One region of the Streptomyces sp. NPDC020845 genome, then DNA from elsewhere that is predicted to be linked to it. Evidence: riboswitches for the same ligand, from Rfam matches in the RefSeq annotation. Region 1 holds a riboswitch; the other holds the start of a gene.

Region 1 (5,285 bases):
GGGCGGCAGACCGCGGGCGAATTCGACGGCCGGGGCGACGGTGAACGCCATATGGGCGCCGACGATCTGCAGGAACTGCTGTTCGGAGCTGAACACCGGCACATACGCGCCGCCTTCGATCTCCATGGTGGGCAGGTCCAGGCCGTTGCTGTCCGGGCCGCCCCCGTTGGGCAGCGGCACCCAGATCCGGCTGCGGGCCAGGGTCTCGACGATGCGGGCGCCGGCGCCGGGGATGTCGACCGAGGCGACCAGCACCTCTTCCAGCTCATTGCCCGGAAACGCCGCAAACGCCGGAATCTCAGAAGACGCACCGTCAGGAAACCCGCCGTGAGCCGGTACTGGACCGTGCTGCTCCGGGATGTTCATTTCCGCTCAACCGCCATCTCGTCGGACCTGCACAGGCACCCTAACGGCTGCATCGCCGGGCGGCATCGGGGGCCGTCGATCTCCACAGCAAATCCCCAGGTCGAGGGGTGGGCGATGACCGAAGATGAGTGGCTTGCGACCGCTTCAGACAGTAATCGTCGAGTTGCGTACGGTTTGCGCTCTTCGCACCGTGGTGTCGAGTACGCCCGTACGTCACCCACAGCGAAGGAAGGTCTCATGATCCGCGCGTCCCGCAAGGCCGAAGTACTCGTCACCTCCGTTATGGCCGGCTCCCTTCTGTTCGGCACCGCAGGTCTGTCCGCGGCCGCGGCCGCCGGGTCCGGGGGTTCGGCCGGCGCCAAGGCCCCGGCGCCCACCCCGGCGGCGCTCGCCGACACCCGGATGAGTCCCGCCCAGGTCCAGGCCATGCGCGATCTGCGGGTCCTCCTCGAGCGGGTGACGGACCTGGCCAAGGCGGTGGAGGAGGCCCCCAACGGGATGCTCTCCGAGGCCGACCTGGTCAAGCACGCGGCGGCGATCGACAGCGCGGTGAAGGCCGCCCGCAAGTCGGCCGAGGCGGCCATGACTCCGCGGGCGTCTGCGCGCGTCCAGGAGAAGGCCCAGAGCAAGGCCCAGGACAAGGGACGGGACAAGGGACGGGAGCAGGCCCGCGACCAGAAGCCGTCGGACGACCCCAACGAGGGCCAGAACCAGGGTCAGGACCAGAACCAGGGTCAGGGTCAGGGCCAGGACCAAGGCCAGAACCAAGGTCAGGACGAGGGCCAGATCACCGTGCCGCCGCAGGCCGCCGATCAGGGACAGGCCGGACAGGGACAGGCCGCTGGGCAGGGACAGGCCCAGATGCCGCCGCTCACCCCCCAGGCCCAGCCCACGGACGTCTCGACTGACCCGCTGGACGCGCTGCAGCGGGCGATCGACGACCTGCTGGACGCCATCGCCGCCGGCGACGAGGCCGCGGCCGCCGCGGCGCTCCCCCGTATCGCCGACGCCATCATCGAGCTGATCAGCTCCCTCGTCGGCCCGCTCCCGGGGATGGGCGAGCCGATGACGCCCCCGATGCTGCCGCTGCCGGACGAGGCGTCGACCCTCGCCGACGACGCCTCCGCGCTCGCCGCCCGGCCCATCACGATGGCGGCCGCCGCGGAGCACACCACCCCCAAGCCCGGCGACGACGAGCACGGCAAGAAGGACCACGGAAAGAACGACCACGCCAAGGACGACCACGGCAAGAAGCAGGACGCCAAGAAGGTGGAGGCGGGCAAGCGCGACACCAAGCCCGGTACCGACGAGCCCGCCGACCCCGGCACCAAGCCCGGAGCCATGACGCCGGGCACCAAGCCCGCCGCCCCCGCGGACCCCGGCACCGCCAAGCCCGGCACCGACAAGCCCGGCACCGACAAGCCCGGCGCTCAGAAGCCCGCCACGAAACCGGACGTGAAGAAGCCCGGTACGCAGCGCCCCAGCACGACGGTCCCCAGCCCCCTGTCCGCTCTTGAGCCCGCCACGCCCAAGCTGGCCGAGGACGACTCCGTGGCCCCCATGCCGCTGCCCCACCCGGTCGAGGCGACCGTCGAGGCTCCTTGACGGCAGCGCTCCGCCGTCCCGCCGCGCGTCACTCGAAGCCGATGCGGCGCAGCGCGCTCACGGCCGCCCGATCCAGCAGCGCCACCGAGGCGCAGCCTTCGGGCGGCCGTCCGCGTTCGGCGGCGGCGACCAGCCGCCCCACCGCGCGACGGTGCCGTCCGAAGGCGTAGCGGGAGACCCCGCGGCCGCGGGCGGCCTGCCCCTCCAGGGCCACCGCGGCCTCCACGTCCAGCAGCACCATGTGCAGCCGGCGGCCGGTGCGCCGGGCGTCGCGGGCCAGCCAGCGGCGGACCCAGGAGAGCGTGCCGCAGTCGTGCACCACGACGCTCGCGCCGGAGCGCAGCGCCCGGCGCAGCCCGGCGTAGTGGGCGTAGCGCACCACCGGGCGGTAGAGGGCGTACGGCAGCCAGCGGGGCAGCCGCCGCTCCCAGCGCTCGCGGGTGTCCTGTGAGTCCACCCGCAGCACCGCGCGCCCGCTCTGGTCCAGGCGGGGCACGGCCCGGCCGATCATGGTGGTCTTGCCGCTGCCGGGCAGCCCGGAGGCGACCACCACGTCCCCCGCGCGGTAGCGCAGCTCGCGCGCGCCGGGCCCGGTCGCGGCCGGGCCGCCGTCGCCGTCGCCGTCGCCGCGGCGCAGATCGTGCACGGGCGCCCTGCGCCCCGGCCTGAGCGCACCTGCGGTCGGCGCCGTGCCCTGCCTCACCGGCAAGGGCCCCCATGTCGTCGCGTACGTACCCTGCCCCTGCCCGTGCACCGTGATCGTCCTCCTAGGTCGGTCACTGCGGCTCGTTCCCGAAGAGTGTCAAGAAAAGGTAATGTCCAGCAAGGTGGTATTCCTGTGGGCTGGGCCTTCATGCCCTGTGAGTCCGGGTGTCCCGGGGTGAAAGCGGTTCTGCCCGCTCGGCTCTTCCCTTCTCGGGCGTACGTGCGATGATGTTGCGCGCAACTCCATACCGGCCGCTTGAATCCGCGCGGGAGAGTCCTCGGCCACCGGCAGCAGTGCCGGCCGTCCGGGGCGCCGAAGGAGCAAGTCCTCCCTTGAATCTCTCAGGCCCCGATACCGCGTGGACGAGGCAGATCTGAAAAGCGAGCCGCTGGCGTGGCTCCACCCACGGTGCAAGCCGGACCGCTCGAAGGAGTGGGTCACGGCGAACCTCTCAGGTTCCGATGACAGATGGGGAGGACACGTTCCCCGTCGTCCTCGTAGCCGTCCCGCCCTGGAGCCAGCACTCATGCCCCATGCCTCAAGCCCCCGCCGCACCGCCCTGGACGCGGTGCACCGCGCGCTGGGCGCCACCATGACCGACTTCGCCGGCTGGGACATGCCGCTGCGCTACGGGAGCGAGCGCGATGAGCACACCGCGGTGCGCACCCGCGCCGGCCTCTTCGACCTCTCCCATATGGGCGAGATCACACTGACCGGCCCGCAGGCCGGCGCCGCCCTGGACCGGGCGCTGGTGGGCCATCTGTCGGCGCTCGCCGTCGGCCGCGCCCGCTACACCATGATCTGCGACGCCGACGGCGGCATCCTGGACGATCTGATCGTCTACCGCCTCGGCGAGCTGGAGTTCCTGGTGGTCGCCAACGCCTCGAACGCCCAGGTCGTGCTTGACGTGCTCACCGAGCGCGCCGAGGGCCTGGACGCGGCCGTACGGGACGACCGGGAGGCGTACGCACTGATCGCCGTCCAGGGCCCGGCGTCCGCGACGATCCTGGCGGGCCTGACCGACGCCGATCTGAACGGCCTCAAGTACTACGCGGGCCTGCCCGGCACGGTCGCGGGCGTCCCGGCGCTGATCGCCCGTACCGGCTACACGGGCGAGGACGGCTTCGAGCTGTTCGTCTCGCCGGGTGACGCCGAGCGGCTGTGGCAGGCGCTGACCGAGGCGGGGGCCCCGGCCGGGCTGGTCCCGTGCGGGCTGTCCTGCCGGGACACGCTGCGCCTGGAGGCCGGGATGCCGCTGTACGGGCATGAGCTGACCCGCGCCACCACGCCCTTCGACGCGGGGCTCGGCCGGGTGGTGAAGTTCGACAAGCCCGGTGACTTCGTCGGACGCCAGGCCCTGGAGGCGGCGGCGCGGCGGGCCGAGACCGACCCGCCACGGGTGCTGATCGGCCTGGTCGCGGCTGGCCGCCGGGTCCCGCGCGCCGGGTACGCGGTGGTCGGCGCGGACGGCGCGGTGATCGGCGAGGTCACCTCGGGCGCGCCCTCGCCCACCCTCGGCAAGCCGATCGCGATCGCGTATGTGGACGCCGCGCATGCCGCGCCGGGGACGGCGGGGGTATCGGTGGACATCCGCGGTACCCATGAGCCGTACGAGGTCGTGGCCCTCCCCTTCTACAGGCGGCGCTGAGCCCGTCGCCTGCCGACGGCGCGCCATCCCGCGCATGCCCCCAGCTGCCGCTGGGCGGTGCCCCCGCTCGTACCACCAGTCCCATCAGGCAAGACGCGTTTCCCAAGCACTCCCCCGTATCCAGGAGAATCGGACCTATGAACAACCCCCAGCAGCTGCGTTACAGCAAGGAGCACGAGTGGCTGTCGGCCGCCGGCGAGGACGGTGTGTCGACGGTCGGTATCACCGAGTTCGCGGCCAACTCGCTCGGCGATGTCGTCTTCGTCCAGCTTCCGGAGGTCGGCACGACGGTCACCGCGGGTGAGACCTGCGGTGAGCTGGAGTCCACGAAGTCCGTCAGCGATCTCTACGCGCCGGTCACCGGCGAGGTCACGGAGATCAACGAGGACGTGGTGAACGACCCGGCGCTGGTGAATTCCGCCCCCTTCGAGGGCGGCTGGCTGTTCAAGGTGAGGGTGACGGACGAGCCGGACGAGCTGCTCTCCGCCGACGAGTACACCGCCTTCACCGAAAACTGACCCTCTCCTTCGATCGGGACCCTGATGTCGCTTCTCAACAGCTCCCTGCACGAGCTCGACCCGGACGTAGCCGCCGCGGTCGACGCCGAACTCCACCGCCAGCAGTCCACCCTGGAGATGATCGCTTCGGAGAACTTCGCTCCGGTCGCGGTCATGGAGGCCCAGGGCTCGGTCCTGACCAACAAGTACGCCGAGGGCTACCCGGGCCGCCGCTACTACGGCGGCTGTGAGCACGTCGACGTGGTCGAGCAGATCGCCATCGACCGCGTCAAGGCGCTCTTCGGCGCCGAGGCCGCCAACGTCCAGCCGCACTCCGGCGCCCAGGCGAACGCGGCCGCGATGTTCGCCCTGCTCTCCCCCGGTGACACCATCCTGGGCCTGAACCTGGCGCACGGCGGTCATCTCACCCACGGGATGAAGATCAACTTCTCCGGCAAGCTCT
Region 2 (5,285 bases), on a different contig from region 1:
AGTGAGAGGCGACCCACCATGCCGCTGCACGTCCCCTCGGCTCCAGCGCCTGCTCTGAACAGCATCCGCACGGCCCTCGGTTCTCCCACCGCCGTCCGCACCCCGCTCCTCGCCACCCTGGACGGGCCCTTTGAGCTCGAACTTCCCCTACCCGTCCACGTCCTGGACGACATCACCGCCCCCGACGGCCCGCCGCGCGCCCGGCTCACCGGATGGCGGTTCCTGATCCGCGACGGTGAGCGCACGGTGGCCTCCGCCGAGGCGATGCTGACGGCCGACGGCTGGGTCTTCTCACACTTCTCCGAAGGCCCGTACGTATCCTCGGCCGAACTGGCGCTGAGCCAGGCCGAGTCGCTGCCCTCGGTGTACCAGCCCCGGCTGCTGTCCATTCCGGAGCTGTACATGCTGACGCTGTGGCTGCGCAGCGACCCTGACGTCGCCGCCGAAGAAGGCCACCTCGCCGCGGCCGATCTGCTGGTGCCGCTCACCCCCGCCCCGCCCGGAATCGCCGCTCACCGCGCGCACCGCGCCGCGGACCTGCTGCCGGTGCTCACTCTCCGGCTGACACCGACACCGCTGCTGGGCTCCTCGGCCTGACCGACCGCGGCCGAGCACCGCCCGCGGCGGCCGCCGCCCACGCCCGAGCGCCCCGTGATCCCCGGATCGCGGGGCGCTCCGCTGCGGGCTCGTAACAGTCCCGTCAGGGTGAACCGCCGACCGGGTGGATGCGTCATTATCTAGCGGGTACCGGTGCCGCGAAATCCGTGCGAAAACCGGCCCTCAGGGCAACACTTGGAGCAACAGACCGACTGACCAACGGGGGGGGCGGCCATGACTGCCGCAGCAAGTCACAGGACACTCACCACATCGCAGCGAGAGATCCCTTCCATGTGCCAGCACCAGCCACCGTGCCCGTCTGCCGACTCCGCCGACCGGGAGGCCGCCCATCTCGTGGCGCACCACCCCGAGCAGGGCTGGAGCCTGCTGTGCAACGGCGTCCTCTGCTTCGAGGACACCGGTGAGCTTCTGCCGGACGGGCAGATCATCGCCCCGCACCGGCCGCTGGACGCCGAGCGCGTCGTCACGGCGGCCTAGCGAATTTTCAGGGGCCGGCCCGGCGCCTCAGCCGCACCGGCCCCGTACCCGACCGGGCCCGCCCGGTCAGCTCTCGTACGACCGGTCAGCTCTCGTACGACCGGTCAGCTCTCGTACGACTCCAGCGGCGGGCAGGAGCAGACCAGGTTGCGGTCGCCGTACGCGCCGTCGATCCGCCGTACCGGCGGCCAGTACTTGTCGGCCGGCGACACCCCGGCCGGGAAGGCCGCCTCCCCCCGGGTGTAGGGGTGCTCCCACTCCCCGCTGAGCGCGGCCGCCGTGTGCGGGGCGTTCCGCAGCGGGTTGTCGTCCTGGGGCCACTCCCCCGAGCCGACCTTCTCGATCTCCGCCCGGATGGCGATCATCGCCTCGCAGAACCGGTCCAGCTCCGCCAGGTCCTCGCTCTCCGTCGGCTCGATCATCAGCGTGCCGGCGACCGGGAACGACATCGTGGGCGCGTGGAACCCGTAGTCGACCAGCCGCTTGGCCACATCGTCGACGCTCACGCCGGTCGTCTTGGTGAGCGGACGCAGATCGACGATGCACTCGTGGGCGACCAGGCCGCCGGGGCCGGTGTAGAGCACCGGGTAGTGCGGCTCCAGGCGCTTGGCGATGTAGTTGGCGCCGAGCACCGCCACCTGAGTGGCCCGGCGCAGCCCCTCGGCGCCCATCAGCCGGACGTACGCCCAGGAGATGGGCAGGATGCCCGCCGAACCCCAGGGCGCGGCGGCGACCGGGCCCACGCCGGTCGCCGGGCCCGCCGCGGGCTGGAGCGGGTGGTTGGGCAGATACGGCGCCAGGTGCTCGCGCACCGCGACCGGGCCCACGCCGGGGCCGCCGCCGCCGTGCGGGATGCAGAAGGTCTTGTGCAGGTTGAGGTGGGAGACATCGCCGCCGAACCGGCCCGGCCGGGCCAGCCCCACCAGGGCGTTGAGGTTCGCGCCGTCCACGTAGACCTGGCCGCCCGCGTCGTGCACGGCCGCGCAGATCTCGCTGATGTGCTCCTCGAACACGCCGTGGGTTGAGGGGTAGGTGACCATCAGGACGGCCAGTTCATCGCCGTACTGCTCGATCTTGGCGCGCAGGTCGTCGGCGTCGACCTCGCCGTCCTCGCCGGTCTTGACCACGACGACCTTCATGCCCGCCATCACGGCGCTGGCGGCGTTGGTGCCGTGCGCGGAGGACGGGATAAGGCAGACGGTGCGCCGCTCCTCGCCGTTGGCCCGGTGGTAGGCGCGTACGGCCAGCAGCCCGGACAGCTCGCCCTGCGATCCGGCGTTCGGCTGGAGGGAGACCTTGTCGTAGCCGGTGACCTCGGCCAGCCGCTCCTCCAGCTCACGGATCAGCGTCAGATACCCCTGGGCCTGCTCAACCGGCGCGAAGGGGTGCAGCGCCCCGAACTCCGGCCAGGTGATCGGCTCCATCTCGGTGGTGGCGTTGAGCTTCATGGTGCAGGAGCCGAGCGGGATCATGCCCCGGTCCAGGGCGTAGTCGCGGTCGGCCAGGCGCCGCAGATAGCGCAGCATCGCGGTCTCGGAGCGGTGCCGGTGGAAGACCGGGTGGGTCAGATACACGTCACCGCGGAGCAGGTCCGCGGGGAGCGCGTCGGCCGCCGCGGCGTCCAGTTCGTCGATGGTGGGCAGCCCGCCGTCCACGCCGAAGGCCGACCACACGGCGGCGAGCTGGGCGCGCCCGGTGGTCTCGTCACAGGCGATGCCCACATGGTCGGCGTCGGTCAGCCGCAGGTTGACCCCGGCCTCGCGGGCCGCGGTGACGACCTCGGCGGCCCGGCCCGGGACATACGCGGTGAGGGTGTCGAAGAACGCGCCGTGCACGATCTGAACGCCCCCGGCCCGCAGCCCCTCGGCCAGCACGGCCGCGTAGCGGTGGGTGCGCCGGGCGATGGTCCGCAGGCCCTCCGGGCCGTGGTAGACGGCGTACATGCCGGCCATCACGGCGAGCAGCACCTGGGCGGTACAGATGTTGCTGGTGGCCTTCTCTCGGCGGATGTGCTGCTCGCGGGTCTGCAGGGCCAGGCGGTACGCCTTGTCGCCGTCGGCGTCGACCGAGACGCCCACCAGGCGGCCCGGCAGGCTGCGGGCGTAGGCGTCGCGGACGGCCATGAAACCGGCGTGCGGCCCGCCGAAGCCCATCGGCACGCCGAACCGCTGGCTGCTGCCGACCGCGATATCGGCGCCCAGCTCGCCGGGCGAGGTGAGCAGGGTGAGGGCGAGCAGATCGGCGGCGACGGTGACCACGGCGCCGAGCTCATGGGCCCGCTCGATGACCGGGCGCAGCTCGCGCACCGCGCCGGAGGCGCCCGGGTACTGCAGCAGCACGCCGAACACCCCGCGCTCGGCCACCTCGGCCGGTATGCCCGCCGAGAGGTCGGCGACGACCACCTCGACACCGGTGGGTTCGGCGCGGGTCTGGATGACCGCGACGGTCTGCGGCAGGGTGTCGGCGTCGACCAGGAACACGCCCTGCTTGACCTTGCCCACCCGCCGCGACAGCGCCATGGCCTCGGCGGCGGCGGTGGCCTCGTCGAGCAGTGAGGCGCCGGCGGTCGGCAGCCCGGTCAGGTCGGCGACCGCGGTCTGGAAATTGAGCAGCGCCTCGAGCCGGCCCTGGGAGATCTCCGGCTGGTAGGGCGTGTACGCGGTGTACCAGGCGGGGTTCTCCAGCACGTTGCGCAGGATCACCGGCGGGGTGAACGTCCCGTAGTAGCCCAGGCCGATCATCGGGGAGAGCAGCTGGTTGCGCTCGGCCAGGCCGCGCAGCTCGGCCAGCACCTCGGCCTCGCTGCGGGCCGGGGGCAGCCGCAGCTCCTCGGCGCTTCTGATGACCTCCGGCACGGCGGCCTGGGTGAGTTCGTCGAGGGAGCCGAAGCCGACCTGCGCGAGCATCTTGGCCTGCGCCTCGGAGTCCGGTCCGATATGGCGCCGCTCGAACGGAGTACCGCGTTCCAACTCGGTCAGTGAGGTGCGATTGGCGGTCATCTGCGAGGCCTCCTGGTCTGTACGACCTACGAGGGGCACCACGGTGCGGGTGCCCGAACGGCCTCCCCCTCTGTCATCTCAACCTGAGAGCTTCACCGGGCCCGCGGGCGGCGAGCCGGCTTTCACCGTCGGTGAGGAGGGGTCCCGGAGCCGTACTCGCCCGTGGCCCACCCTGCTTTCCAGAGTGACCTCACCCGCGCGGTACGTGTGCCTGAGAGATTCCGGGGAGGATTTGCTCCTTCGGCGCCTCCGACGACGTCGGCGGAGGGCTCTCCCGCACGGGGTCTGCAGCCACCGTCAGCCTACCAGCGAGCCTGTCGCCAGGGTTTTTGGGGAAAGCGCTCGAGTGGACGCGCGCGGCGTTGTGGCTTTTCGTAGGGATCACAAGGAAACGGGGGGATTCATGAAAAAATCGCCACCTGTGGGAGAGAGTGTGCAGACCGACATCGATCCGCGGACCCTCATCGGCCGCAAGGCCTTCGACCGCGATGGCGCGAAGATCGGCACCGTGGACGAGGTCTACCTCGACGACGCGACCGGCGAGCCGGAGTGGGCGGCGGTACGCACCGGCCTGTTCAGCCGGGACGTGTTCGTGCCCCTCGAACCCAGCCAGGTCATCGACGACACACTGCGGGTGCCGTACGAACGGGCGCTCATCAAGGACGCGCCGGACTTCGGGGTCGGCCGCCATCTGTCGCCCGAGCAGGAGCTGCAGCTCTACCACCACTACGGCCTGGACGTCACCGGCTGACCTTGGTGAAGCTCCCGGCCCTCGCCCCGGCCCTCGTCCTCGGCCGGGGCGTCGGCGTCGCTCTCGGCGGGCCGGAGCAGCGGCAGCGGGTCCGCGGGCTCCAGCGCCGGGTCGTCGACCGCGAACGTCCGCACCCGGCCCGGCCTCGACCAGGGCTCCTCGAAACGCACGGTCACCCGCCCGACCCCGCTGCCCTGCACCCACCCCGCCCCGAACTCCGCATGCCGTACATCGCAGCCGGGCAGCCAGCGGCGGGGCCGGTCGGCGCCCTCGTCGTCCTCCAGGGCCGCCAGGGCGGGCTCCGGTGTCCCTCCGGCTTCGCCCGTCCCCCCGGCGGCCTCCTGAGCCTCCTGGGCCTCATGAGCGGCCTGGGCGGCCTGGGCGGCCTGGGCGGCCTGGGCGAACAGATCCTCCTGGGTGTAGTCCGCCAGGCCGCTCAC

Evidence for each region. Region 1 has a riboswitch for glycine ahead of gcvT (glycine cleavage system aminomethyltransferase GcvT). Riboswitches for the same ligand answer to the same signal wherever they lie in the genome.
Region 2: another riboswitch for glycine. It lies ahead of gcvP (aminomethyl-transferring glycine dehydrogenase); the one in region 1 lies ahead of gcvT (glycine cleavage system aminomethyltransferase GcvT).

Annotation. Positions count from the first base shown of each region.
Region 1 covers NZ_JBIRSJ010000012.1:209,136-214,420, forward strand. The annotation lists gene ACH4U7_RS31480 (enhanced serine sensitivity protein SseB) at 1-366, opposite strand, end outside; gene ACH4U7_RS31485 (hypothetical protein) at 604-1,971, shown strand; gene ACH4U7_RS31490 (AAA family ATPase) at 2,000-2,674, opposite strand; glycine riboswitch at 2,934-3,044, shown strand; gene gcvT (glycine cleavage system aminomethyltransferase GcvT) at 3,204-4,325, shown strand; gene gcvH (glycine cleavage system protein GcvH) at 4,463-4,843, shown strand; gene glyA (serine hydroxymethyltransferase) at 4,868-5,285, shown strand, end outside.
Region 2 covers NZ_JBIRSJ010000021.1:198,212-203,496, forward strand. The annotation lists gene ACH4U7_RS44085 (hypothetical protein) at 19-597, shown strand; gene ACH4U7_RS44090 (DUF5999 family protein) at 889-1,095, shown strand; gene gcvP (aminomethyl-transferring glycine dehydrogenase) at 1,200-4,094, opposite strand; glycine riboswitch at 4,284-4,381, opposite strand; gene ACH4U7_RS44100 (PRC-barrel domain-containing protein) at 4,498-4,845, shown strand; gene ACH4U7_RS44105 (DNA polymerase IV) at 4,821-5,285, opposite strand, start outside.